DNA from 3 places in the Azoarcus sp. DD4 genome. Region 1 is predicted to be linked to each of the others. Evidence: predicted binding sites of a transcription regulator. Region 1 holds the regulator's gene; each other region holds the start of a gene.
The links. The regulator FNR, encoded in region 1, switches genes on or off when oxygen is low (the NO sensors DNR and NnrR bind a similar motif). The targets are predictions, from matches to a motif close to TTGANCTAGNTCAA.

Region 2: the regulator FNR is predicted to act here: its motif matches at 3,684-3,697, upstream of CJ010_RS19135 (hemerythrin domain-containing protein).
Region 3: the regulator FNR is predicted to act here: its motif matches at 6,004-6,017, upstream of CJ010_RS07800 (cytochrome-c peroxidase).

The regions. Positions count from the first base shown of each region.
Region 1 covers NZ_CP022958.1:1,806,410-1,814,310, reverse strand. The annotation lists gene CJ010_RS08530 (MerR family transcriptional regulator) at 1-175, shown strand, start outside; gene CJ010_RS08525 (sulfite exporter TauE/SafE family protein) at 195-908, opposite strand; gene hemN (oxygen-independent coproporphyrinogen III oxidase) at 995-2,386, opposite strand; gene fnr (fumarate/nitrate reduction transcriptional regulator Fnr) at 2,498-3,238, shown strand; gene CJ010_RS08510 (alpha/beta hydrolase) at 3,274-5,007, opposite strand; gene CJ010_RS08505 (MBL fold metallo-hydrolase RNA specificity domain-containing protein) at 5,096-6,505, opposite strand; gene CJ010_RS08500 (universal stress protein) at 6,633-7,076, shown strand; tRNA gene CJ010_RS08495 (tRNA-Arg) at 7,268-7,344, shown strand; gene CJ010_RS08490 (hypothetical protein) at 7,438-7,674, opposite strand; gene CJ010_RS08485 (DUF3149 domain-containing protein) at 7,707-7,856, opposite strand; gene CJ010_RS08480 (FixH family protein) at 7,883-7,901, opposite strand, start outside.
Region 2 covers NZ_CP022958.1:4,138,454-4,146,354, forward strand. The annotation lists gene CJ010_RS19110 (AraC family transcriptional regulator) at 1-115, shown strand, start outside; gene CJ010_RS19115 (SirB2 family protein) at 430-822, opposite strand; gene CJ010_RS19120 (Crp/Fnr family transcriptional regulator) at 914-1,615, shown strand; gene CJ010_RS19125 (hypothetical protein) at 1,622-2,896, opposite strand; gene CJ010_RS19130 (DUF2249 domain-containing protein) at 2,931-3,170, opposite strand; gene CJ010_RS19135 (hemerythrin domain-containing protein) at 3,163-3,627, opposite strand; gene CJ010_RS19140 (cytochrome c) at 3,856-4,281, shown strand; gene CJ010_RS19145 (cbb3-type cytochrome c oxidase subunit I) at 4,308-5,687, shown strand; gene CJ010_RS19150 (DUF3079 domain-containing protein) at 5,773-5,976, shown strand; gene CJ010_RS19155 (papain-like cysteine protease family protein) at 6,036-6,530, opposite strand; gene CJ010_RS19160 (potassium transporter Kup) at 6,614-7,901, opposite strand, start outside.
Region 3 covers NZ_CP022958.1:1,644,362-1,652,262, reverse strand. The annotation lists gene CJ010_RS07820 (glycosyltransferase family 2 protein) at 71-2,689, shown strand; gene CJ010_RS07815 (DASS family sodium-coupled anion symporter) at 2,739-4,067, opposite strand; gene CJ010_RS07810 (LysR family transcriptional regulator) at 4,112-5,038, opposite strand; gene CJ010_RS07805 (ferredoxin--NADP reductase) at 5,146-5,922, shown strand; gene CJ010_RS07800 (cytochrome-c peroxidase) at 6,051-7,103, shown strand; gene CJ010_RS07795 (EAL domain-containing protein) at 7,100-7,901, shown strand, end outside.

The DNA.
Region 1 (7,901 bases):
GGAGACCGATCGAGACAAGGCGCGTAACCTGGCTCAGACAAAAATCGATCTCATCGAAGCACGCATGCGTCAGCTCGGTGAGATGCGCGACGCACTGCGCGAACTGGTGCAGTGTTGTCACGCCACCACCGCACCCGCCCCCTGCCCGATCCTGAAGGCCCTGGCGCGGGACTGAAGTCCCCCGGCGACGAGCGTCAGACCAGACAGACCACGCCGTTCCACAACGAACCGCCCAGGGTGGGCGCATGGAACAGCCCGAACACGCCGAACCCCAGCACCATCAGGCCCGCGGCAAAGCGTACCTTGCTGTTACGGGTGAGATCGCGAAAGCGCTTGAACAACATGCCAGCGAGCAGCAGATTGGGCAGCGTTCCCAGGCCGAAGGCCAGCATCAATCCCGCGCCACGCGCGGCCGATCCGGTCACCAGCGCGGTCGCAAGTACGCTATACACCAGCCCGCATGGCAGGAAACCCCACAGCAGGCCGAGCGGCAGCGCCTGCTTCACCGAATGCGCCGGCAGGAATCTGCGCGTCGCCGGTTGCAGCCGGCGCCACAAATGGTGCCCAGCCTTCTCCACCGGCGCGAGCACCGAAGTGAAGCCTGTCAGGTAAAGCCCGAGCGCGATCAGCATCAGGTTGGCGAGAACGTAAAGGCTGATCTGCACCGGCAGCACGCCGCCGTACAGCATGCCGACCGAACCGAGCGCCCCGAGCAGGCCGCCCGTCAGCGTATAGGTGGCGATACGACCGAGGTTGTACGCAAGATGGATGGGCCACTGACGACGGCTTTCCGCTGGCGTACGTACCTGTACGCTGAGTGCCCCGACAATGCCGCCGCACATGCTGACGCAGTGAGTGCCGCCGAGAAGACCAATCAGGAATACCGCAAAGTAGCCGGTTTCAGGCATGGGAAAATCTTGAACGCCCGCGAAAGGCGCGGCTCGAGCAGCAAGGAGAAGCCTGCATTCTACGCTCCCCGCTGCTCCGGCCGCACTCAGATCACGCGGGAATAGCGGGCCCGCTCGCGATCAGCGCGCAGGTAGCGATCGAACACCATGGCAATTCCGCGCACCAGCATCCGCCCTGCCGGCAACACGCTGATCCAGTCGCCCTCTACCTTGAGCAATCCCGCCGCCTCCATCTCCTTGAGATCCGCCAGCTCGTCGGCAAAATACTCGCGGAAGTCGATGAGGTGGGCGATCTCGATGGACTGCATCGACAGCTCGAAATGGCACATCAATGCCTGGATTACAGAACGCCGCAGCAGGTCGTCGGCAGTCAGTTCGATGCCACGCAATACCGGTAGCTCGTCACGATCCAGCACGTCATAGTATTCGTCCAGCGTCTTCACGTTCTGCGAATAGACCGGACCGATCTTCCCGATCGCCGACACACCGAACGCGAGCAGATCGCACTCGGCCTGGGTCGAATAACCCTGGAAGTTGCGGTGCAGCCGGCCCTGCCGCTGGGCGACGGTAAGCTCGTCGTCGGGTTTGGCGAAGTGATCCATCCCGATGTAGACGTAGCCGGCCTCGGTCAGACGGCGGATGGCGAGTTGCAGGATCTGCAGCTTCGCATCGGCACTCGGCATGTCGCTCTGGAGGATGCGGCGCTGCGGTTTGAACAGTCCGGGGAGATGAGCGTAACTGTAGAGCGAGATACGGTCCGGCGAGATGTCCAGCACCTGCTCAAGCGTGCGGTTGAAGCTGATCACGTTCTGCTTGGGCAGGCCGTAGATAAGGTCCATGCTAACCGACTTGAAGCCGGTGGCGCGGGCCGCTTCGATCACCAGGCGCGTCTCTTCGACGCTTTGCACCCGGTTGACCGCGCGCTGCACGTCTTCGGCGAAGTCCTGCACGCCGACGCTCATACGGTTGAACCCCAGGGTGGCCAACAATTCGACCGTGTCGAAATCGACTTTGCGTGGGTCGACCTCGATCGAATACTCGCCGTTGGGCACCAGATTGAAATGCGCCCGCACCGAATCCATCAACTGTCGCAGTTCCTCGTGCGACAGGAAGGTGGGCGTGCCGCCGCCGAGGTGCAACTGGGTGACCTGGCGGCTGCCACCGAGCGCGGCAGCCTGCATCTCGATCTCCTTGGCCAGATATTTCAAGTATTTGGCCGAACGCCCGTGATCCTTGGTGATGATCTTGTTGCAGGCACAGTAGTAGCAGATCGTGTTACAGAACGGGATGTGGAAGTATAATGACAGCGGTCGGCTAACCCCGCCAACCGCCCGTCTGGCCAACCAATCCTGCAAAGCCCTCGCATCGAACGCTTCGACAAAACGATCGGCCGTCGGATACGAGGTATAACGCGGTCCGTTGATGTCGAACCTGCGTATGAGTTGCGGATCGAAGATGAGGTCTGTGTGGGCGTTCATGATCGTGCTGCGGCAATGTGTGCCGAACAATGGCAGAAAGCCGGCGTTTTGTGGTTGACTTGGATCAACGCGACGATCCTCCTACAAACTCGGAGCAAGTGTATCGTGCAGATGAAGGCAGCAGTGCCGATTACTGTAGCAGGACTCAAGACGGCCTGTTCCCAATGCAACCTGGTGGAACTCTGCCTCCCCTTCGGGATGACCGAAAACGAGATCGACCGGCTTGACGAGCTGGTCGGCGCACGACGCAAGATCAAGCGTCAGCAACATCTGTATCGGGCTGGCGATCCCTTCGAAGCAATCTACGCGATCCGCGCCGGTTCGTTCAAGACGGATGTGCTGCTCGAAGATGGCCGGGACCAGGTCACCGGCTTCCAGATGACCGGCGAAATCATCGGCCTGGACGGCATCAGCAACGAAGTTCACTCCTGCAACGCGATCGCGCTGGAAGACAGCGAGGTTTGCGTGATCGCCTATGCGAAGCTGGAGGAACTGTCGCGTGAAATCGAGGGCCTGCAGCACCAGTTCCACAAGGTGATGAGCCGCGAGATCGTGCGCGACCACGGCGTGATGATGCTGCTTGGATCCATGCGGGCCGAAGAGCGCCTCGCCGCCTTTCTGCTGAACATGTCGCAGCGCTTTACTGCGCGCGGCTTCTCCGCTGCAGAATTCCACCTGCGCATGACGCGCGAGGAAATCGGCTCCTATCTCGGGCTCAAACTCGAGACCGTCTCCCGTGCCTTCTCGCGCTTCCAGGACGAAGGGCTGGTTGCTGTCCAGCAGAAACACATTCGTATCCTCGACAGTGCCGGCCTCAAGAAACTGATCCAGCACCAGTCAGCCTGCCGCTGACGGCCGCGGGCCAGCCACCCCGGCCGTTGTCGCACTCAGCGCTCCAGCACGTAGGTGCCCGGTGCCGGAGCCAGTTGGGGAAAGACATCCGAGGCAGCCGGCCGCGCGTCGACCAGCGCCCCTGCACGGGGTTTCAACCACTGCATCCAGTCCTCCCACCAGCTCCCCTGATGCTGTTCGGCGCGTTCCAGCCATGCGTCCGCGCTTTCGGATCGATGCGCCTCGGCGACCCGGAAGCTCCGCTTTGGCGGTTTGACCACAGGATTGACGATGCCGAGGATGTGACCCGAACTCGATAGCACATAGCGCTTTGGTCCTATGACCAGATTGTTCACCCTGAAGGTCTCGGCCCAGGGCGCAATGTGGTCATCCTCGGCTGCTACCGCGTAAAGCGGTTGAGTGATCATTCCCAGGTCCAGGGGCTCGCCCGCAACCACCAGTGCATCCTTCTGTACCAGCCTGTTGTGCAGATAGAGTTCGCGCAGGTACCACGCATGCATCGCGTACGGCATGCGCGTTGTATCCATGTTCCAGTACAGCACGTCGAACGGTGGAGGCGTCTCGCCGTAGAGCCAGCCATGCACCACGTAATGCCAGATCAGACTGTTGGAACGCAACAGACGGAACGCCGAAGCCATCTCCTTGCCGTCGAGAAAGCCCTTGCGCGCCATGCCGTCGGTCAGGTAGCGAATGCTTGCCTCATCGATGAAGACCTCTATATCGCCCGGCTTGCGAAAATCGACCAGGGTGGTGAACAAGGTCCAGTCCGCAACAGGCACCGCATCTTCGGCGAAATGGCGGTTCGCCCAGGCCATGTACATGCTCAGCGCCGTACCGCCGATGCAGTAACCGGCTGCGTGGACCTTGTCCGCTCCGGTGAAGGCACGCGCCGCCTCCACCGCGGCATGCACTCCCTTCATCAGGTAATCGTCGAACCGGTAATCCCGCATTGCAGCGTCGGGGTTCTTCCAGCTCGTGATGAATACGTCCAGCCCCCGATCGAGCAGAAAACGGATCATGCTCTTCTTCGGCACAAGGTCGAGGATGTAGAACTTGTTAATCCAGGGCGTAACGATCACCACCGGTTCGGCATGCACCTTGGGCTGCGTCGGAGCATAGTGAATTAGCTCGAGCAGTTCGTTGCGAAACACCACCGCCCCAGGAGTCGTCGCGAGATTCTCGCCAACAGTGAAATCGTCCGGATTGGTCATTCGGACATTGCCGCTCCGAAGATCCTCGAGCAGGTTGTGCAGGCCTTGAGCCAGACTCTCGCCCCGCGTCTCGACTGCCTTGCGCAAGGCAACCGGATTGGTCCACAGGAAATTGGTCGGAGCCACCGCGTTGAGCCATTTCCGCCACCAGAACGCCGCCCGTCTGCGCTCCTTGCCCGACAGCCCCGGAGTGTCGTAGAGCATATCCTGCATGTGGTGGGTCAGCGCCAGGTACCACTCCTTGGTGAGATCCCAAGTCGGCGAGTCGGTCCAAACCGGATCGGAAAAACGGGCATCGTCGACGTTCGGACGGATAGGATCCTCGCCCGCCAGGCCCACAACGCGGTTCCAGGTGTGCCACTGCAAACGCCACAGGTCGCTCGACAAGCGCGCAAACCGCTCCGCGAGTTCCTGCGGATGTGAAAGCCACGCCAGCTGCGCGTGGACAATGGGCGCAGCCATGCCGAGCGGATCGAACGTACCTTCCACCAGTTCGTGCAGCTGCTGCGCCGTCCGCCTTACAGCCAGGCCGGGATCGAGCCGATCAATCTTCTTCATGTTTCACCCTGGAAATGATGGGATCCTGCCTTCGGTCATCCGTCCTGATTCTGCCACTACCCGCCAGCGCAGCAACCATGAATAACGATTAGCACAATTCGTATCGCGTCCCGCGCTGCGACAAGACAGGAGACGGCCAACCGAGCCGATGTTCGATGGCTTTGGCAAATGCAGCCGAGGCGCCGGCCTCGCCGTGTACGATAAACGTCTGACGCGGCGGCCTGGAAAAATGCGCCAGCCAGGCGAGCAAGGCGGGCTGATCGGCATGAGCCGACAGACCACCTATTGTATGAACGCTCGCCTTGACCGGAATGCGCTCACCAAAGATTGTTACCGCCCGTGCGCCATCCACGAGGCGCCTCCCCAACGTTCCAGCAGCCTGGAATCCCGTCATCACAATGGCGCAAGCGCTACGTCCAAGGTTGTAGCGCAGGTGGTGCTTGATCCGGCCGGCATCGCACATGCCACTCGCCGAGACGATAACCAGACCAGAGGGGCGACTGTTCAGCGCCATGGACTCCTCTACGTCCTGCACAAAACGTACTTTGAAGCGATCTGCATGACGTTGAGACCATGCAAAGAGCTCACGGCTCTCGGCGTCCCAAAGCCCCTCATGTCGCACCGTCAATTCGGTCACCGCCGACGCCATCGGCGAATCGACGACGACCTCAAGCGGATCCATCTTCCCTTCACGTACGAGTTTGGCAAGCACGAACAACAATTCCTGAGTACGGCCCACCGCGAACGCCGGAATGATGACATTCCCGCGCCTGCGTTTCAGGGTCTCGTGCACGACTGCTGCCAGTTCCTCTTCAGTCTCGCTCATCGAACGGTGGGCACGGTTACCGTAGGTGGACTCGACGCACAGAAAATCAGCCGCCCCGATGAAGGCGGGGTCACGTAGCACCGGGCGCTCAGGCTGCCCGAGATCCCCCGTCATCACCAGCCGACGCTCTCCCTTTCCTTCCACGACGGAAATTTCGAGGATCGCCGACCCTAGGATATGACCCGCATTGCGAAACACACAACGCACGCCCGGCCCTGGTTTCAACTCGACGTCGTAGTCCACCGCACGCAGACGCTGCAGACTGGCGCGAGCCTGCGCAACCGTATAGAGCGGTGCGACATCCCAACCACGTCTCGCATGGCGGGCACGCTGATGTCGATTGAGCCATTCGGCCTCCTTTTCCTGTATATGGGCCGAATCGAGCAGGATGACGCCTGCCAGGTCCACCGTAGCGGACGTCGCGTACACCGGTCCTTTGTACCCAAGGGCGATGAGTCGCGGCAACAAGCCTGCGTGGTCCAGATGAGCGTGAGTAAGAAGCACGAAATCAATCGCCGTCAGATCGAAGTCCAGCGCCCTGAGGTTCTTCAGGGGGGCGTCCCGCCCTCCCTGGAAAAGACCGCAGTCAACCAGGAAACAACCGGCCTGATGCCTAACCTGCGCGCATGAACCCGTCACCTCGCCAGCGGCACCGTGGAACGTGATATCCATGTTTCACCTCCAACGGCAGAATCGCCCACATCATCGCGACCCGGGTTGACCACGGTCAAGCGATACCCGCAGCCCCCGGTGGCTATAATCAAGTGCAGTCAACACAAATCAATCAAGGGAGCACGTTATGTTCAAGCACATTCTTGTCCCGACAGACGGATCCGCCTTGTCAGAGAGCACGGTGGCCCGTGCAGTCTCCTTTGCGCGCGACGCCGGTGCACGTATCACCTTCTTCTATGCTCAGCCAGACTTTCCGATGCCCATCTACGGCGAAGGCGCACTCATCGACCCGACCACGCCCGAGCAGTTCGCCAAATCTGCCGCGCTCGAAGCCGAGCGGATTCTCGACGCCGCCAAGTCAGCGGCAGACGCAGCAGGGGTACTTGCCGACACAGACACACTGGTGAACGAAGTCACATACGAGGCCATCATCAACGCCGCCGACCGCCATGGCTGCGACCTTATTTTCATGGCTTCGCACGGACGCCGCGGCATCGCAGGTCTGTTACTCGGCAGCGAAACACAAAAGGTGCTCACGCACAGCAAGACACCCGTACTTGTGTACCGCTGAATTGCATGTAGCTTCCCCGCCAACGCGGGAGAAATGACGGAATGAAGAAAGTCCTTGCGGTCCGCGAAAACATGAGCTAATATGCGCGCCGTTGCTGACGTTGAACAAACTTTCTCCCAGCGAGAAAGGCAGCGAAAGTAAAAATAGTTTGAAAAAGAAAATAAACGTGTTATAATTATTTTCTTAACAAAGCGCCCGTAGCTCATCTGGATAGAGTACCTGGCTACGAACCAGGGGGTAGGAGGTTCGAATCCTTCCGGGCGCGCCAATTCAGAAAAAGGCCAATCGAAAGATTGGCCTTTTTCATTTTGCGGAGAGGAATGCCACTTGGAACAACCAGGTGCGATCTCAATCCGATCCACTACTCCAGATGATTGATCTCCTTGGCTGTTCGCTGAAAGAAAACAGTGCTCAGGCTTGACGCTGCGCATACCAGCCAGAAGCCGATGAACCCCACCGAGTAAGTCGCAATCGGTGAGAAATGAACCGGTTTTCCCAACAAGTAGAGTTCCTGAGGGTCGATGACGGTAAAGAAAATCGCCTCGGCCAGCCCCGCCACCAGAAACGATGGCCAAAAGATCTGAATCCACTTGAGCATCTGAGCAACCTCCTTTCCCGTCATCCGGGCCGTCAGTGGTGACCAACTCCTGCCTTTTTCTCATCCTCCGCGATATGACGAACCGCGAATCGGTAAATGTATCCCGCCATGACGACAACAAAGCCGATCGTGAAGAGACTGAGCAGACCAATATCCGTACTGAACAATTCACTCCAGGCCATTTTGACACTCCTCTTTAGACTACGGTCTATGTACCGGATGGATCT
Region 2 (7,901 bases), 2.3 Mb from region 1:
GAAGCAGATTGCGCTGGCGGTGGGGTTTCGCAACGAGAAGAGCTTTGCACGGGCGTTTCGGGAGTGGACGGGGGAATCGCCGAGCGGGTTTCGGGGAAGGCGGGCGGGGGAGTGAGGTTGTCTTCCCTCCCCTTTAGGCGGGCTGGCCCGTTTGCCCCCTCCCCTTCAAGGGGAGGGTTAGGGTGGGGATGGGGTTAGAGCCCCGCGGACTGTGGCGCCGCTCCGCCCCGGCCACCGCTCCGGCAGGAATTGGACGTCCTACGGCGCTGAGTTCAACCCCATCCCCACCCCAGCCCTCCCCTTGAAGGGGAGGGAGCAAACGGGCCAGCCCGGCAGTCTGCGCTTCGCTCCGCCGCTACGGCGGCGCAGAGCAGTGCTCTGCGAAACCCCGCCTCCGCCCCCTTGAAGGGGAGGGAATAGAACCTCGCCCTACCCCACCACCGCTGCCAGATACCCCGCCGAGTTCCGCGTCAGCGCCACCGACACGATCCACGCAAACACCGCCAGCGCCCCGACAAACGCCACCGCCCGTACCCCCCGCGTGCGCCCGCGCTTCAGCGCCACCGTGCCCAGCCCGATATACACCAGCAGCCCGACGATCTTCGCCGTAATCCAGGCCGAATGCGGCGGGTACTGGCCGCTCATCGCCGCCAGCGTGATCGCGCTTACCAGCAACAGGGTGTCCACCACGTGGGGCAGCACCCGGACCGGCAGCCATTGCGGCAGGCCGCCGCGCATCAGCACCCATAGCCCACGCAGCAGGAAACCGAGGCCGCTCAACACAACGCAGGCCAGATGGATGTGCTTGATTGCCATGTACATTCGACTGTTCTCCCGGTGTGCGGCACCGCCGCGGGCGGGCCGCGGCCGCGATGGGCTAGAATCAGGGCATACCCACAACAGGCTTGCCCCCATGGCCGGAGACCTCCCCAACGCCTCCCCCGCCCTGATCGCGCAACTGCGCCAGGTGCCGCTGTTTTCCGAACTCGGCGACGAGGATATCGCAAGCATCGCCCGCCAGAGCCGCGAACGCACACTGACGCGGGGCGACGTGCTGTTCCAGCGCGGCGACATGCCGCGCGGTTTCTTCTGCGTGCTGCGCGGCCAGATCAAGCTCGCCTTCTCGTCGGCTGCCGGCAACGAGAAAGTGGTCGAGGTCATCGGCGCCGGCCAGAGCTTCGGCGAAGCGGTGATGTTCATGGAGCGGCCCTATCCGGTGTTCGCCGAGGCCCTGGTCGACACCACCCTGCTCGCCATCGGCCACGATGCCATCCTCGGCCAGCTCGACGACAACCCGCGCTTCGCCCGCAAGCTGCTGGCGGGCTTGTCGATCCGGCTGCACAGCCTGGTGCGCGATGTCGAGACCTACACCCTGCGCTCCAGCATGCAACGCGTCATCGGCTACCTGCTGCAGCAAACGCCGGAAGACATCAATGCCGGCGAATGCCGCATCGACCTGCCGACCAGCAAGCAGGTGATCGCCTCGCGTCTCAACCTCACCCCGGAAACCCTGTCGCGCATCTTCCACGACCTCGCCGAAAGCGGCCTGATCACCGTGGCGGGCAAACGCATCACCCTGCACGACCTGCGCCGCCTGCGCGCCCACGAGGGCTGAACGCGGCTACAGCGGCGTGTCCAGCGGCGCCGGCAGCGCGGCCAGATAGGCGCGCAGCGCGCCGCCGAGATTGGCCAGCAGCAATCCGCCCGATGCGGCCAGCAGCAGCCCCGCCGCCAGCGCCGCCGGCGACCACGCCAGCGCGACGATCATCGCCAGCAGGCCGGACAGATGCAGGCGGTAGTGCAGCAGCTGGCGCGCCTCGGTCACCAGCCTGGTCATGGCCGGCGGACGGCTGACGCTGCGGCGCAGATGCAGCCACAGGATGAAGGGCACGATCTTGTAGAGCATGCCCAGCATCACCGACAGGAAGGCGCCTGCCAGCACCAGCACGCCGAGCAGCAGCGGCAGGCCGGCACCGAGATCCACCCCCGCGACGCTTGCCGCCAGCAGGGCCGCGGCGGCGGCCAGCGCCACCATCGCCAGCCGCCAGAAGCGGAAGCAGGCATCGGTCACCTTGCGCCGGCGACGCCGCTGCAGCGCCAGCGTCGCCCACGCGAAAGCAGCCGCAGCCAGCGCAAGGCCGAGCGCAAGCGCGGCGTCCGTCCAGGCCCACCCGAACGCCCAGGCCAGGCTGCCGGCCACCAGCAGGACGACCATGCCGATCAGCAGGCCACGCGTGAAGCGCACCGGGTAAGCCGGCGTGAGCAGGAACATCGGCACCACCAACCAAGCCACCGCCGCCAGCAGCAGACCGCCCCAGCCGCCCAGGCCCCAGGCCTGATGCAGCACCGACAACGCCAGCCAGTCCGGCGCGATGTCGCCGCTGCGCGCCAGCGCCAGCGCGAACCCCAAGCCCACCGTCACCACCAGCGCCACCATCGCGCCACGCAAGCCCCACACCGTGGCGCCGAGCGCCGCGGTGCGCCACAGGCCGACGGAAACACCGAGAAAGAGCGCGAGGATGGCGAGACCGAGCAGCGACAGGGCGGCATGGAAGAACACCGCGTCGCCCAGCAGGAAGCCGGCGGCGAGCGCGCCGCCGCCGAGGCTGAGCGCCAGGTGCACCAGCCCGGCGAGGATGCGCGGCTGCCAGACGTTGGCACCGGCCGCCACCGGCAGCACCTGGAACAGCGCGCCCAGCATGATCTGCAACATCATCCCGGCGGTGAGCAGATGGGTGGCGGCGAGCGCCTCCGGCGTCCACCGGCTGGCGAACACCGCCTCGCCGCGCAGCGCCAGCAGCAGGCCGGCGGCGATGGCGAACAGCGGTGCGGTGAAGAAGAAGCGCAGCGGCACCGACAGCGGCGGAGCCTGCTCGAAGGACATATCGGTGGCCATCAGTCGCCCTCCTCCCGACTGCCCGCAGCGGCCGTCATGTACCGGCGTGGCGGATGTGGATGATGAAGCGGCCGTCGTCCTCGCAGTACTCGACGCGGTAGGCGAAACCGTTGTTCTTCAGGATGTTGTAGAGCGGAAAGGGCTCGCGGTTGAGCCAGAGCTGCAGCGTTTCGTCGCGCGGCAGCGTGTCCAGCGCCTCCAGGGTCAGCTCCATCGGCCCCGGCGGCTGCAGGTCGCGGGCGTCGATCACGCGCGGCGGAACATCGTCAGCCATGGGACACCTCCGCCAGCGCCTGCTCGACCTCGCCCATGAGGGCACCGAAGGCAGCCGCGTCGCCGCCGAGCACCTGGTCGCACATCGGGTAGAGGATGTTCTCCTCCTTCATGTTGTGCTGCTGCATCAGGATCAGCAGGGTCTCGGTGGCATCGCCGAAGGCGTCGGCATCGCGTGCCGCCAGCGCATCGTCCAGCCAGCTCAGCAGTTCGCGCATTTCGTCGTGCTCCGAGCGCATCACCCGCGTCGGCCCGCCGGCATTGCCGGTCTGCCGCTCGAAGGCCGGGAAGATGCGCCCCTCTTCCACGTCGAGGTGGCCCAGCAGGTCGGCGCGAAAGCGCGCGAAGCTGTCGGCGCAGGACGGCCAGTCGGCGCTGCGGGCGGCGGCCTCGGCGGCGGCGAAGACCTCGTCGCAGTGGCCATGGTGTTGATGCATCAGTCGGGTCAGTCGGTCCATTGCGCGGCTCCGGGTGGTGGATGGCCGGATTGTTCGCGCCGCTGCGGCGCCGCTCCTTGACGCCCATCAAGTCGTGAAATTCCCTCGCCGGCGGCGCCCGGACCTTGCGCCGATGCCGGGTGGTTCTTGATTTGAATCATGGAGAAAGCGTCCCTGCAGAAACGAGAATCCGCCGCATTACCCGTTTTCCCTCCCCAACCAGAAGAGACCCGACATGAGGACACTGCCATGAGCGGCATCATGACCAAGGCGATGGCGCGCAATATTTTCTACGGCGGATCGATGTTCTTCTTCCTGCTGTTCCTTGCGCTCACCTTCCATACCGAGAAAGAGCTGCCCAAGCTCGACAACCGCGAAAACCTCACCCCGGCGGTGATCGCCGGCAAGAAGATCTGGGAGACGCGCAACTGCATCGGCTGCCACACCCTGCTCGGCGAAGGCGCCTACTTCGCGCCCGAGCTCGGCAACGTCTATGTACGCCGCGGGCCGGACTTCATCAAGGCCTGGATCAAGGCCCAGCCCACCGGCGCCCCCGGCCGCCGCCAGATGCCGCAGTTCAACCTGACGGAGCAGGAACTCGACGACCTCGTCGCCTTCCTGAAGTACAGCTCCGAGATCAAGACCGCCAACTGGCCTCCCAACATCGAAGGCTGACCGCCCGCGTCCGCAAGGAGAAACTCATGCAATACAAATCACAGGCGGTCGCCAAGCCCTACTTCGTGGCGGCGATCGGACTCTTCGTCGGCCAGATCGTGTTCGGCCTGATCATGGGCCTGCAGTACGTGGTCGGGGATTTCCTCTTCCCCGCCCTGCCCTTCAACGTCGCACGCATGGTGCACACCAACCTGCTCATCGTGTGGCTGCTGTTCGGCTTCATGGGCGCGGCCTACTACATGGTGCCGGAGGAATCCGAAACCGAGCTCTACAGCCCGAAACTGGCGCTGGCGCTGTTCTGGGTCTTCCTCGCCGCCGGCGCGCTGACCATCCTCGGCTACCTCTTCGTGCCCTACGCCAAGCTCGCCGAGATGACCGGCAACGACATCCTGGCGACCATGGGGCGCGAGTTCCTGGAGCAGCCGCTGATCACCAAGATCGGCATCGTGGTGGTGGCGCTGGCCTTCCTGTTCAACATCACCATGACCATGCTGCGCGGGCGCAAGACGGCGATCAGCATGGTGCTGCTGCTGGGGTTGTGGGGGCTGGCGATCTTCTTCCTGTTCTCCTTCGTCAATCCGCACAACCTGGTGCGCGACAAGTTCTACTGGTGGTGGGTGGTGCACCTGTGGGTTGAGGGCGTGTGGGAACTGATCCTTGGCGCGCTGCTGGCCTTCGTGCTGATCAAGGTCACCGGTGTCGACCGCGAAGTCATCGAGAAGTGGCTGTACGTCATCATCACGCTGACGCTGGTGACCGGCATCATCGGCACCGGCCACCACTACTACTGGATCGGCGCGCCGGAATACTGGCAGTGGTGGGGTTCGATCTTCTCCGCGCTGGAGCCGATTCCCTTCTTCGCGATGACGGTGTTCGCCTTCAACATGGTCAACCGCCGCCGCCGCGAGCATCCCAACCGCGCCGCCACGCTGTGGGCGCTGGGCACCGGGGTGATGGCCTTCCTCGGCGCCGGGGTGTGGGGCTTCCTGCACACGCTGGCCCCGGTGAACTTCTACACCCACGGCAGCCAGATCACCGCCGCCCACGGCCACATGGCCTTCTACGGCGCCTACGTGATGGTGGTGCTGTGCATCATCAGCTACGCCATGCCCATCCTGCGCGGCCGCGCCGCCAACTCGAACAAGGCGCAGGTGATGGAGATGTGGAGCTTCTGGCTGATGACGATCGCGATGGTGTTCATCACCCTCTTCCTCACCGCCGCCGGCATCCTGCAGATCTGGCTGCAGCGCGTCTCCGACACGCCGCTGTCCTTCATGGCAGCGCAGGACCAGATCTCGCTGTTCTACTGGATGCGCGAGGCCTCGGGCGCGGTGTTCTTCATCGGCCTGCTGATCTACCTGGCGAGCTTCTTCGTGAAGGGCGAGAAGAAGGCCGCGACCGCCTGACGAAGCGGATTCCGGTTGCCCCGCCGCGGCGGGGCCGGCCCGGGGGCGGCGACAGCCGCCCCATTTCCATCCGGAGGTCCGGCAGATGGCCAGGAAATTCCCACTGCATCCTAAGCACCCCGAACGCATCTGCTGGGGCTGCGACAAATACTGCCCGGCCGATTCGCTGGCCTGCGGCAACGGCTCGGGCCGCACCCAGCACCCGGCCGAACTGCTGGGCGACGACTGGTACCTCTGCGGCGACTGGGAGCTGGACGTCGCCGAAGACACGGCCTTGCCCCCGTCCTGAGCGGTTCATCCGCCTCTTTCACCGCGCTGCAGCGCCAGACGCAACGCCCGGCACTGCGCTCAACTCCCCATCGCCTCGATCTCCACCCGCGGATTGCTGGTGTAGTACATGCGCTCGCCGTCCTGCAGCCGCAGGTAGTTGTCGCCCTTGATCGTGCAGTGCGCGCCCAGGGTGGGGTCGTGGTGCAGGATGTGGCCGTCGGGCATGACGCCGTAGATCAGGATGGCATGGCCGAAGCGGCGCTTGCCGATGAAGAACTTGCCGACCTTGCCGCCGCCCATGAAAGGGCCGTTCTGCTTCAGGAAGGCCGCGATCTCGTCGGTGGAAGCGAAGTTCCTGTCCTCGAAGCGCAGGTTGTTGGTGCTGCGGAAGGCCTGCGGGATCTCGTCGTAGGAACGGGGCGTCCAGTGGCTGGCGAGCCCGGAGACGGTGTCGTCGTTGATGGTCGAACTGCCCGCGTGCCACTTCAGCAGCATTTTCAGGCAGGCGTACCAGCAACTGTTCATCTTGGTCTGACGGATGAAATCGGGCTCGCGAAGGATGATGCTGGCCACGGTGGCCTCCATGTGGTCGGGGTTCGGGACGATGCGAGCCGGGACGATAGCAAACGCCACCGCCCCGCGTCAGCGGCCTGCCGCTACAGCAGAACCTGGGTGCCGAGTTCCACCACCTGGTTGGCCGGCAGCCGGAAATAGGTGGCGGCGCCTTCGGCCTGCCGGTTCATCCACGAGAACAGGGCGCAGCGCCAGCGCTGCAGCGCCCCCGGACCGTCGACGATCACCGAACGCGCGACGAAATAGGTGGTCGCCATCGGTTCGAGCGCGAGCCCCAGCCGCTCCAGCCCGGCCAGCGCCTGCGGCAGATCGGGCTCCTCGCGGAAGCCGAAACGCACGTCGAGCTGGTAGATGTCCGGCGCAAGCGGCGTCAGCTTCAGGCGTTCGTCGTCGGCCACATAGGGCACGTCCTCGTTGACCACGTGGAGGAACAGGGTCTGCTCGTGCATTACCTTGTAGTGCTTGAGGTTGTGGAACAGCGCGCTCGGCACCACCGAGGTGTCCGAGGTCAGGTAGACGGCGGTGCCGGGCACGCGCGGCACGTCCGGATGCGGGCCGCGGACGAAGCCGTCCATCGGTACGTCGATGCGCCGCCGCTGCTCGGCTACCAGCCCGCTGCCCGCCTTCCAGGTCGTCAGCGCCGTGAAGATGGCAGCGCCGAGCACCATGGGGAACCAGCCGCCGGCAGCGATCTTGGTGAGATTGGAGCCGAAGAAGGCGCATTCGAGCAGCACGAACACGGCCATCGCCGCCAGCAGCAGCCAGCGCCAGCGCCCGCCGACGGCGAGCGTGACGAAGGCGGTGAGCGCGGTGGTGATGATCATCGTGCCCGACACCGCGATGCCGTAAGCCGCCGCCAGCGCGGCCGAGGAGCCGAACTCCAGCACCAGCACCACCACCGCCGCGAGCATCAGCCAGTTCACGCTGGGAATGTAGATCTGGCCGCGCTCGCTGTCGGAGGTGTGGAGGATGCGCACCCGCGGCAGGTAGCCGAGCTGCGCCGCCTGCAGGGTCATCGAGTAGGCGCCCGAGATCGTCGCCTGCGAGGCGATCACCGTGGCCGCAGTGGCGAGGCCGATGAGCGGGAACACGAACCAGTCGGGCGCGAGCAGGTAGAAGGGGTTTTCCGCCGCGGCGGGATCGCGCAGCACCAGCGCGCCCTGGCCGAAATAGTTGATCAGCAGCGCGGGGCAGACCAGGCCGTACCAGGCCAGGCGCACGGCCCTGGCGCCGAAGTGCCCCATGTCGGCATAGAGCGCCTCGCCGCCGGTCAGCGCCAGGAAGACCGCCGACAGCAACAGGAAGGCCGCGCCCGGATGCTCGATGGCGAAGCGCAGCGCATGCACGGGATTGACCGCCGCCAGCACCTGC
Region 3 (7,901 bases), 160 kb from region 1:
ACCCGCAGCTCACAAGCTGCCCGCCGCGACGCCGGATGGCTCGTAACCCTCTGATCGGACAAACATCCCGATGAAGAATGCAGCATCTCTTGTCTACCGAATGACGATCGCCCTGGCCATCGCCAGTCTGGTGGCTATCGCCCAGTACTGGATCTGGGAACACTTCAATCGCGGCTCCGAATTCATCGGCGCAAGCCAGAGCATCAAAGGCTTCGCCTACAACGGCTTCCAGCGCGACCAAAGCCCGCTGCGCGGTACCTATCCCACCGACGCCCAGATCGCCGCCGACCTCGACCTGCTCGGCCGCTCCGCCGACGGCTTGCGCACCTATGGCGTGAATGACCTCCCGACCCTGCTCCAGCTCGCCGGCCAACGCGACATGCTGGTCACCGCCGGCGCCTGGCTCGATACCGACAAGGACAAGAACGAGAAAGAAATCTCGGCGCTGATCGAGGCCGCACGCAAGCACCGCTTCATCGAGCGTGTGCTGGTCGGCAACGAAGCCATCCTGCGCGGCGACCTCGATGCCGACCAAATGGTCGGCTACCTCGACCGCGTGCGCAAAGCGCTGCGCAAGCCGGTCTCCACCGCCGAACCCTGGCACGTATGGCTGAAATATCCGGAGCTGGCGAAGCACGTCGATTACATCACCGTCCACCTGCTGCCCTACCACGAGGGCGTGCCTGTCGAAGCGGCGGTCGAATACGCATTGCAGCGTTACGACGAACTGGTGAAGACCTTCCCCAAGAAGAAGATCGTCATCGGCGAAATCGGCTGGCCGAGCAAGGGTCCGGTCATCGGCGCCTCGGTACCCTCGCTCGACAACGAAGCCCGCTTCATCCGCGAATTTCTCGCTCACCCGCGTACCGCGCGCCTCGACTACTTCCTGATGGAGGCGATCGACCAACCGTGGAAGGTCGAGGTGGAAGGCTGGGCCGGTGCCTACTGGGGCATGTTCAACGCCGACCGCGAACCCAAGTTCGCGCTCGAAGGCCTGGTCGAACGCGATCCGCACTGGGCCAAGAAGGCCAGCAACGCCGCCGCGCTCGCCTTCATTCCGATGCTGCTCATCGCCTTCTTCCTGGCGGACTGGAGTGTCGCCGGCCGCATCTTCCTCGCCGGTCTGATCCAGGCCTGTGTGTCCACGCTCATCGTCGGCCTCAACGTGCCGGTCGATTACTACCTGACTCAGCGCGACCTCATCGGGCTCGGCATGTTGATCGCCGCAACCTGCCTGACCGCTGCCGTATTGCTCTCCCACGGCTTCGAGTTCGGCGAGATGCTGTTCAAGCGCAAGTGGCAGCGCCGCTTCATGCCGCTGCCGCCGCACGCGCCGGAAGACCAGCCCTTCGTCTCCATCCACCTGGCCTGCCACAACGAGCCGCCCGAGATGGTGATCGCTACCATCGACAGCCTGGCCGCGCTCAACTACGCCAACTTCGAGGTTCTCATCCTCGACAACAACACCAAGGACGATGCCAAGTGGAAGCCGCTGGAAGCCCGCTGTGCCGAGCTCGGCCCGCGCTTCCGCTTCTTCCACCTGATGGACTGGCCGGGCTTCAAGGCCGGCGCGCTCAACTATGGCCTCAAGGTCACCGATCCGCGCGCCGAGGTGGTCGGCGTGGTCGATGCCGACTACGTCGTCGATCCCGACTGGCTGTCCTGCCTGATCCCGCACTTCGACAAGCCCGACGTCGCCGTGGTGCAGGCACCGCAGGCTCACCGCGACTGGGAGACCCACCCCTTCCGCCGCATGTGCAACTGGGAGTTCGACGGCTTCTTCCGCATCGGCATGCACCACCGCAACGAACGCAACGCCCTGATCCAGCACGGGACCATGACCCTGGTGCGCCGCCTGGCGCTGGAAGAAGTCGGCGGCTGGTCGGAATGGTGCATCTGCGAGGACACCGAGCTCGGCCTGCGCCTGATCGAAAAGGGTTACGACACGCGCTACGTGGACCACATCCTCGGTCGCGGCCTCACGCCGTCGGACTTCGCCGCGATCAAGAGCCAGCGCTTGCGCTGGGCCTTCGGTGCGATGCAGATCCTCAAGGCCCACCTGCCGCAGATGGTCGGCAAGAGCACGCTCAACCTCGCCCAGCGCTACCACTTCCTTACCGGCTGGTTCGCCTGGCTGGGCGACGCGCTGCAGCTGGTATTCGCCTTCGGCAGCCTGCTGTGGACGCTTGGCATCCTGCTGTTCCCCAAGGCCTTCGGCCTGCCGGTGACGGCGCTGGCGCTGCCCATCCTCGGCTTCATGGCCTTCAAGGCCGCGCTCGGCCCCATTCTCTACCGCCGCACGATGGACTGCCCGTGGAAAGACATTCTCGGCGCATCCATCCTCTCGGTCGGCCTGGCACATGCGATCGCACGCGGCGTGTTCACCGGCCTGGTGAAGAAGAAGGGGGTGTTCGTGGTCACGCCCAAGGGTTGGAAGGCCAAGGGCGCGCTCGCCTTCTTCGGGCCGATCCGCGAAGAGCTGGGCATGCTGATCGCGCTCGTCCTCGGCGCCGTGGCGCTGGTGAGCCTGCGCGGCGCCAACGATCTCGAAACCCAGCTGTGGGTCGGCATCCTGGCCCTGCAGTGCATACCCTACATCGCCTCCATCGCCTGCCAGGTGGCAGCCTACATGCCGGAACGCCCGGCTGCCGCCCCCGCCGGCATCAACAAGCTCGGCACCGCGGCCTGACCGGCGTCACCCGGCCCGAAACGCCATGTCGTCAGACATGGCGTTTTTTCTAGGCGAACATCAAACCGAGCGCCCCGGCGGCGAGCAATACCGGGAAGGCCACCGCACTCACGCCCAGGCCGCCCCGTATCATCGTCCGCTGCGGCAGCTTGCCGGAGCCGTACACGATCGCGTTCGGCGGTGTCGCCACCGGCAGCAGAAAGGCGCAGGATGCCGCGCTTGCGACGAGCACGGCGAGCGGCTCGCCGGGCAAGCCGGGCGCCAGTTGCAGGAAGAGCGGCACCAGCAGTGCCGCACTTGCGGTATTGCTGGTCACCTCGGTGATCGCCATGGCAAAGAGAATCACCAGCGCAAGGCACAGCACGGCGGGCAGCATCGCCAACGGCTCACCGAACTGAGCGGCGATCCAGGCGGCGGCACCGCTGTCCGACAACACCCGGCTCAAGGTCAAGCCGCCGCCGAACAGCAGCAGCACACCCCATTCCGCACTGCGGTCGATATCGTCCCAGCTTGCAAGACGCAGTCCATGCAGCAGGAAGAGCGCGAACAGGGCCACCGCCGCATCGAAGCCGCGCCCCAGCCCGGAAATCACCGCCAGCGGCGCACCGAACACCCACAAGGCAACGGTCAAGGCAAACACGCCCAGCATCAGGCTTTGCGGCGCGCCCCAGTCACCCGTGCCACCGACCGGCGCCTCCACCCGCGCCGACAGCTCCGGCTTCAAGGTCCAGCGCAAGGCCAACTCCATCAGCGGCATCAGAACCAGTACCAACGGAATGCCCCACAGCAGCCAGTCGGCGAAATCCATCCCCACATTCGCCGCCGCGATCGCGTTCGGCGGGCTCCCGACCAACGTCCCCATGCCGCCGATGTTGGCGGCAAACGCGACACCCAGCAGCACGTAAGCATAGGTGGAGCGGTGGGATTCGTAGGGCAAGGGTGACAGCAGACCGAGCGCCAGCGGCAGCATCATGGCGGCGGTGGCCGTATTGCTGATCCACATCGACAGCAGGGCCGTCAGCCAGAACAACCAGCGCGCCGCCCTCCCCAGCCGCTGCCCGGCACGCGCGATCACCCAGGCCGCGATGCGCACATCAAGCCCCTGCCGGTGCAAGCCTGCCGCAAGGGCGAAACCGCCGAGAAACAGGAAGATCACCGGGTCGGCAAACTGCCGCAACGCCTCGTCGAACGGGAGCAGGCCGGTCACCGCAGCCAGCAGTGGTACCAGCAGCGCAGTAACGCTTACGTGCAATGCCTCGCTCACCCACAGCCAGGCGATGGTGGCAAGCAGCGCCAGGCCGCTGCCAACGGCGCCGCCCGCCAGGGCTTCGATGCCGAAGAACAGGGCGATCGCGATTGCCAGATTCAGGTTACGCAAGCTTGCCTCTCACCGAAATGGGTGCCGCTCATCCCGCCAGCCGCTCACGGCACCGCCGGCAGCGGAATCTCGTGGCTGTAGTCCACGCCCGCGGTCAGCGCCCGGCAATCGTCGAGGAAGGTGCGGATCGCCGCGGTGTGGTACTTGCCGCGATGCCAGACGAACTGGAACTTGCGCCGGAGATCCAGTTCCGGCGTCACCACCCGCACCAGGCTGCCGCGCCGGAAGGCGTCGCGCAACGCCAGCAGTGAGATGCAGCCGATGCCCAGTCCACTCTCCACCGCCCGCTTCACCGCCTCGGTGTGTTCCAGTTCGAGGCGTGGGGTGAAGCTGCCGGCATGATGACGCAAGGCCTGCTCGAGCGTCTGCCGGGTGCCGGATCCACGCTCGCGCAGGATCCAGGGTTCGCCGGACAGCTCGGCCACGGTGGCCTCGCCACGACGCGCCAACGGATGACCGGGCGCGCAGAACACCGACAGCTCATCGCCCACCCACTCGCCGACCTCGACTTCCGGATCGTTCACCACGCCCTCGACCAGACCGAGGTCGATCTCGTAGCGCGACACCATGCCGACGATGCTGGCCGTGTTGTGCACCTGCAGTTGCACACGGCTTTCCGGGTGGCGCTGCAGGAAGCCAGCCACGATCAACGGCAGCAGGTAGTTGCCTATGGTCAGCGTCGCGCCGATGCGCAGGCTGCCGAGGCCGCGCTCGCCGCGCAGCAGCGCTTCGATCTCCTGTGCGCGGTCGAGGAACTCCACCGCCTTCGGCAACAGCAGGCGCCCCTGCTCGTTCAGGCGCAGGCGCTTGCCGTGGCGGTCGAACAACTGCTGTGCGAACTGATGCTCCAGTTCGGCCAGCGCGGCGCTGGTGGCCGACTGCGACAGATTCATGACTTCGGCCGCGCGCGACACGTTTTCGCTGCGCGCGATGGCAACGAAGACTTCGAGCTGGCGCAGGGTGTATCGCATATCGATCAAGCCTCTAAGTGTTATCTGAATTATCCACTGAATCGCTAAACCGGTGTCCTTACAATTCAAGCCATCGATAGACCCCACCCACCTGGAGCGCAACCGGCATGAGCAACCTGAACGAAGAACGCGTCATCAGCGTGCACCACTGGAACGATTCCCTGTTCAGCTTCCGCACGACCCGCAATCCGGGGCTGCGCTTCGAGAACGGGCAGTTCGTCATGATCGGCCTGGATGTCGACGGCCGTCCGCTGACCCGCGCCTACAGCATCGCCAGCCCGAACTACGAGGAGCACCTGGAGTTCTTCAGCATCAAGGTGCCCAACGGTCCGCTCACCTCGCGCCTGCAGCACCTGCGCGAAGGCGACCCCATCGTGATCAGCAAGAAGCCCACCGGCACGCTGGTGCTGCACGACCTCAACCCCGGCAAGCACCTCTATCTGCTGGCCACCGGCACCGGCCTCGCCCCCTTCATGAGCGTGATCCAGGATCCGGAAACCTACGAACGCTTCGAGAAGGTGGTGCTGATCCACGGCGTGCGCTACGTGTCGGAACTCGCCTACGCCGACTTCATCACCGAAGGGCTGCCCAGCAGCGAGTTCTTCGGCGACGAAGTGCGCGACAAGCTGATCTACTACCCGACCGTCACCCGCGAGCCTTTCCGCAACCAGGGACGTCTTACCGAACTGCTCGACTCCGGCAAGCTCTGCGCCGACATCGGCCTGCCGCCGCTCGACCCGGCCACCGACCGCGCCATGATCTGCGGCAGCCCGGCGATGCTGCAGGACTGCTGCGACCTGCTCGACCGTCGCGGTTTCAAAGTATCGCCCCGCATCGGCGAACCGGGCGACTACGTCATCGAGCGCGCCTTCGTCGAGAAGTAAGTCCGATCGAGCTGATGCAACTCCCGGACCGCAGGCCGGCGTGCAGCACCTACCGCCTGCCAGCGGCGCCGGCCAGAATCGTTGACACGGCTCAAATCGCGTCGCCGCACCATCGTTAAGATGCTGCGGTGAAACGCCGCGCATTTCATTTACTCGTCATCAGCCTGCTCGCCCTGCTGGCCGTCGCCCTGGTCGCGCTGACCTGGCGCACCCCGGTACCGGAGGTAGCGGCGTCGACGGCCAGCCCGATCAACACGCCCGCCGACACCATCGCCCGCGACGAGCCGGTTTCGCCACTGCCGCGCGACATCGCGTCCATCGACCCCGTCCGCCGCGCGCTGGGCGAACGCCTGTTCCACGACCCCGGCCTGTCGCGCGACGGCACCATCTCCTGCGCCAGCTGCCATCCGCTCGGGCTGGGCGGCACCGACCGGCGGCGGGTATCCATCGGCGTCGGCGGCACCCCGGGCCAGTTCAATGCGCCGACAGTGCTCAACGTCGGCCTCAACTTCGCGCAGTTCTGGGATGGGCGTGTCTCCACCCTGGAAGCCCAGGTTGCCGGGCCCATCCACAGCCCGGTGGAAATGGATTCCGACTGGGCACGGGTGATCGCCCGCCTCGACGCCAGCACCGAGTACCGCGACGCCTTCGCCCGAGCCTACCCGGAAGGCATCACCGCGGCCACCGTCGCCGACGCCATCGTCAGTTTCGAACGCAGCCTCACCACGCCCGACGCCCCCTTCGACCGCTACCTGCGCGGCGAACAGCCCGCCCTGGATGCCGATGCGCGCGAGGGTTATGCCCGCTTCAAGGCCTACGGTTGCGCCAGCTGTCACCAGGGCATCGGCATAGGCGGCAACATGTTCCAGCGCTTCGGCGTCATGGGCAACTACTTCGCCGACCGTGGCAAGGTCGACCCTGCGGACCTCGGCCGCTACACGGTCACCGGCCTCGAGAGCGACCGCCATGTGTTCAAGGTGCCCAGCCTGCGCAACGTCGCGATCACCCCGCCCTACTTCCATGACGGCGCGGTCGACAGCCTGGACGAGGCGGTGGCGATCATGGGCCGCTACCAGCTCGGCCGCGAGATTCCCGCCGACGACCGCCGCCTGATCGTCACCTTCCTGCAATCGCTCACCGGCAGGACGCCGGACCTGCAACGCCCGACCCCTGCCCGATGACACCGCTCCCCGCCACGTTCAATCCCTTTGCCGGCATCGACCGCGGGCGCATCATGCGCACCGCGCTGCTGATGGTCGCCGCGATGGCCCTGCTGGGTTGGCTTTTTTCGCAAGCGGACGCCGTCACCTCCGACGACAACCAGCGCTATGGCCGCGACCTGCGCCAGCTGCTCAACATCGACTCCGACCTCAACGCCGCGGTACTGGCCAGCGGCAACGGCCTCTACCGCGACTTCGACGCGGTCACCCGTGGCACGCTGGCACTCAGCGACATCGGCACCGCGCTGCAGCGCACCCCCGGCTTCCTGGACGAACGCGACCGCAACGCCCTCGACCGCGAAGTCGTCGAACTCCGGCGACTCACGGCCCGCAAGGCCGAGCTCGTCGACCACTTCAAGCGCGAAACCGCGGTGCTGCGCAACTCGCTGTCCTACTTCCCGGCCGAAACCGACGCCCTGATCGACGACGGCATGCTCCCGCCGCCGCTGTCGCGTCGGGTCGGCATCTTCGCCCGAACGGTGATGACCCATGCGCTTAACGGCGACCCCGCGCTGTCGCGCACGGTAGCGCAGCGGCTGGACGCGCTTGTCGCCGCGTCCCGCGAATTGCCGCCACCGCTCGCTGCCCGGCTCGCCAACCTGCTTGCGCACGCGCGCATCGTTCTCGAACGCAAGCCGACGCTGGACGCCCTCACCCGCGACATCCTCGAACTGCCCACGACCGCCCGCGGCGAATCGCTGATCCGCGCCTATGCCGCCGGCTACCAACGCGCCGCCGAGCGTGCCCACACCTACCGGG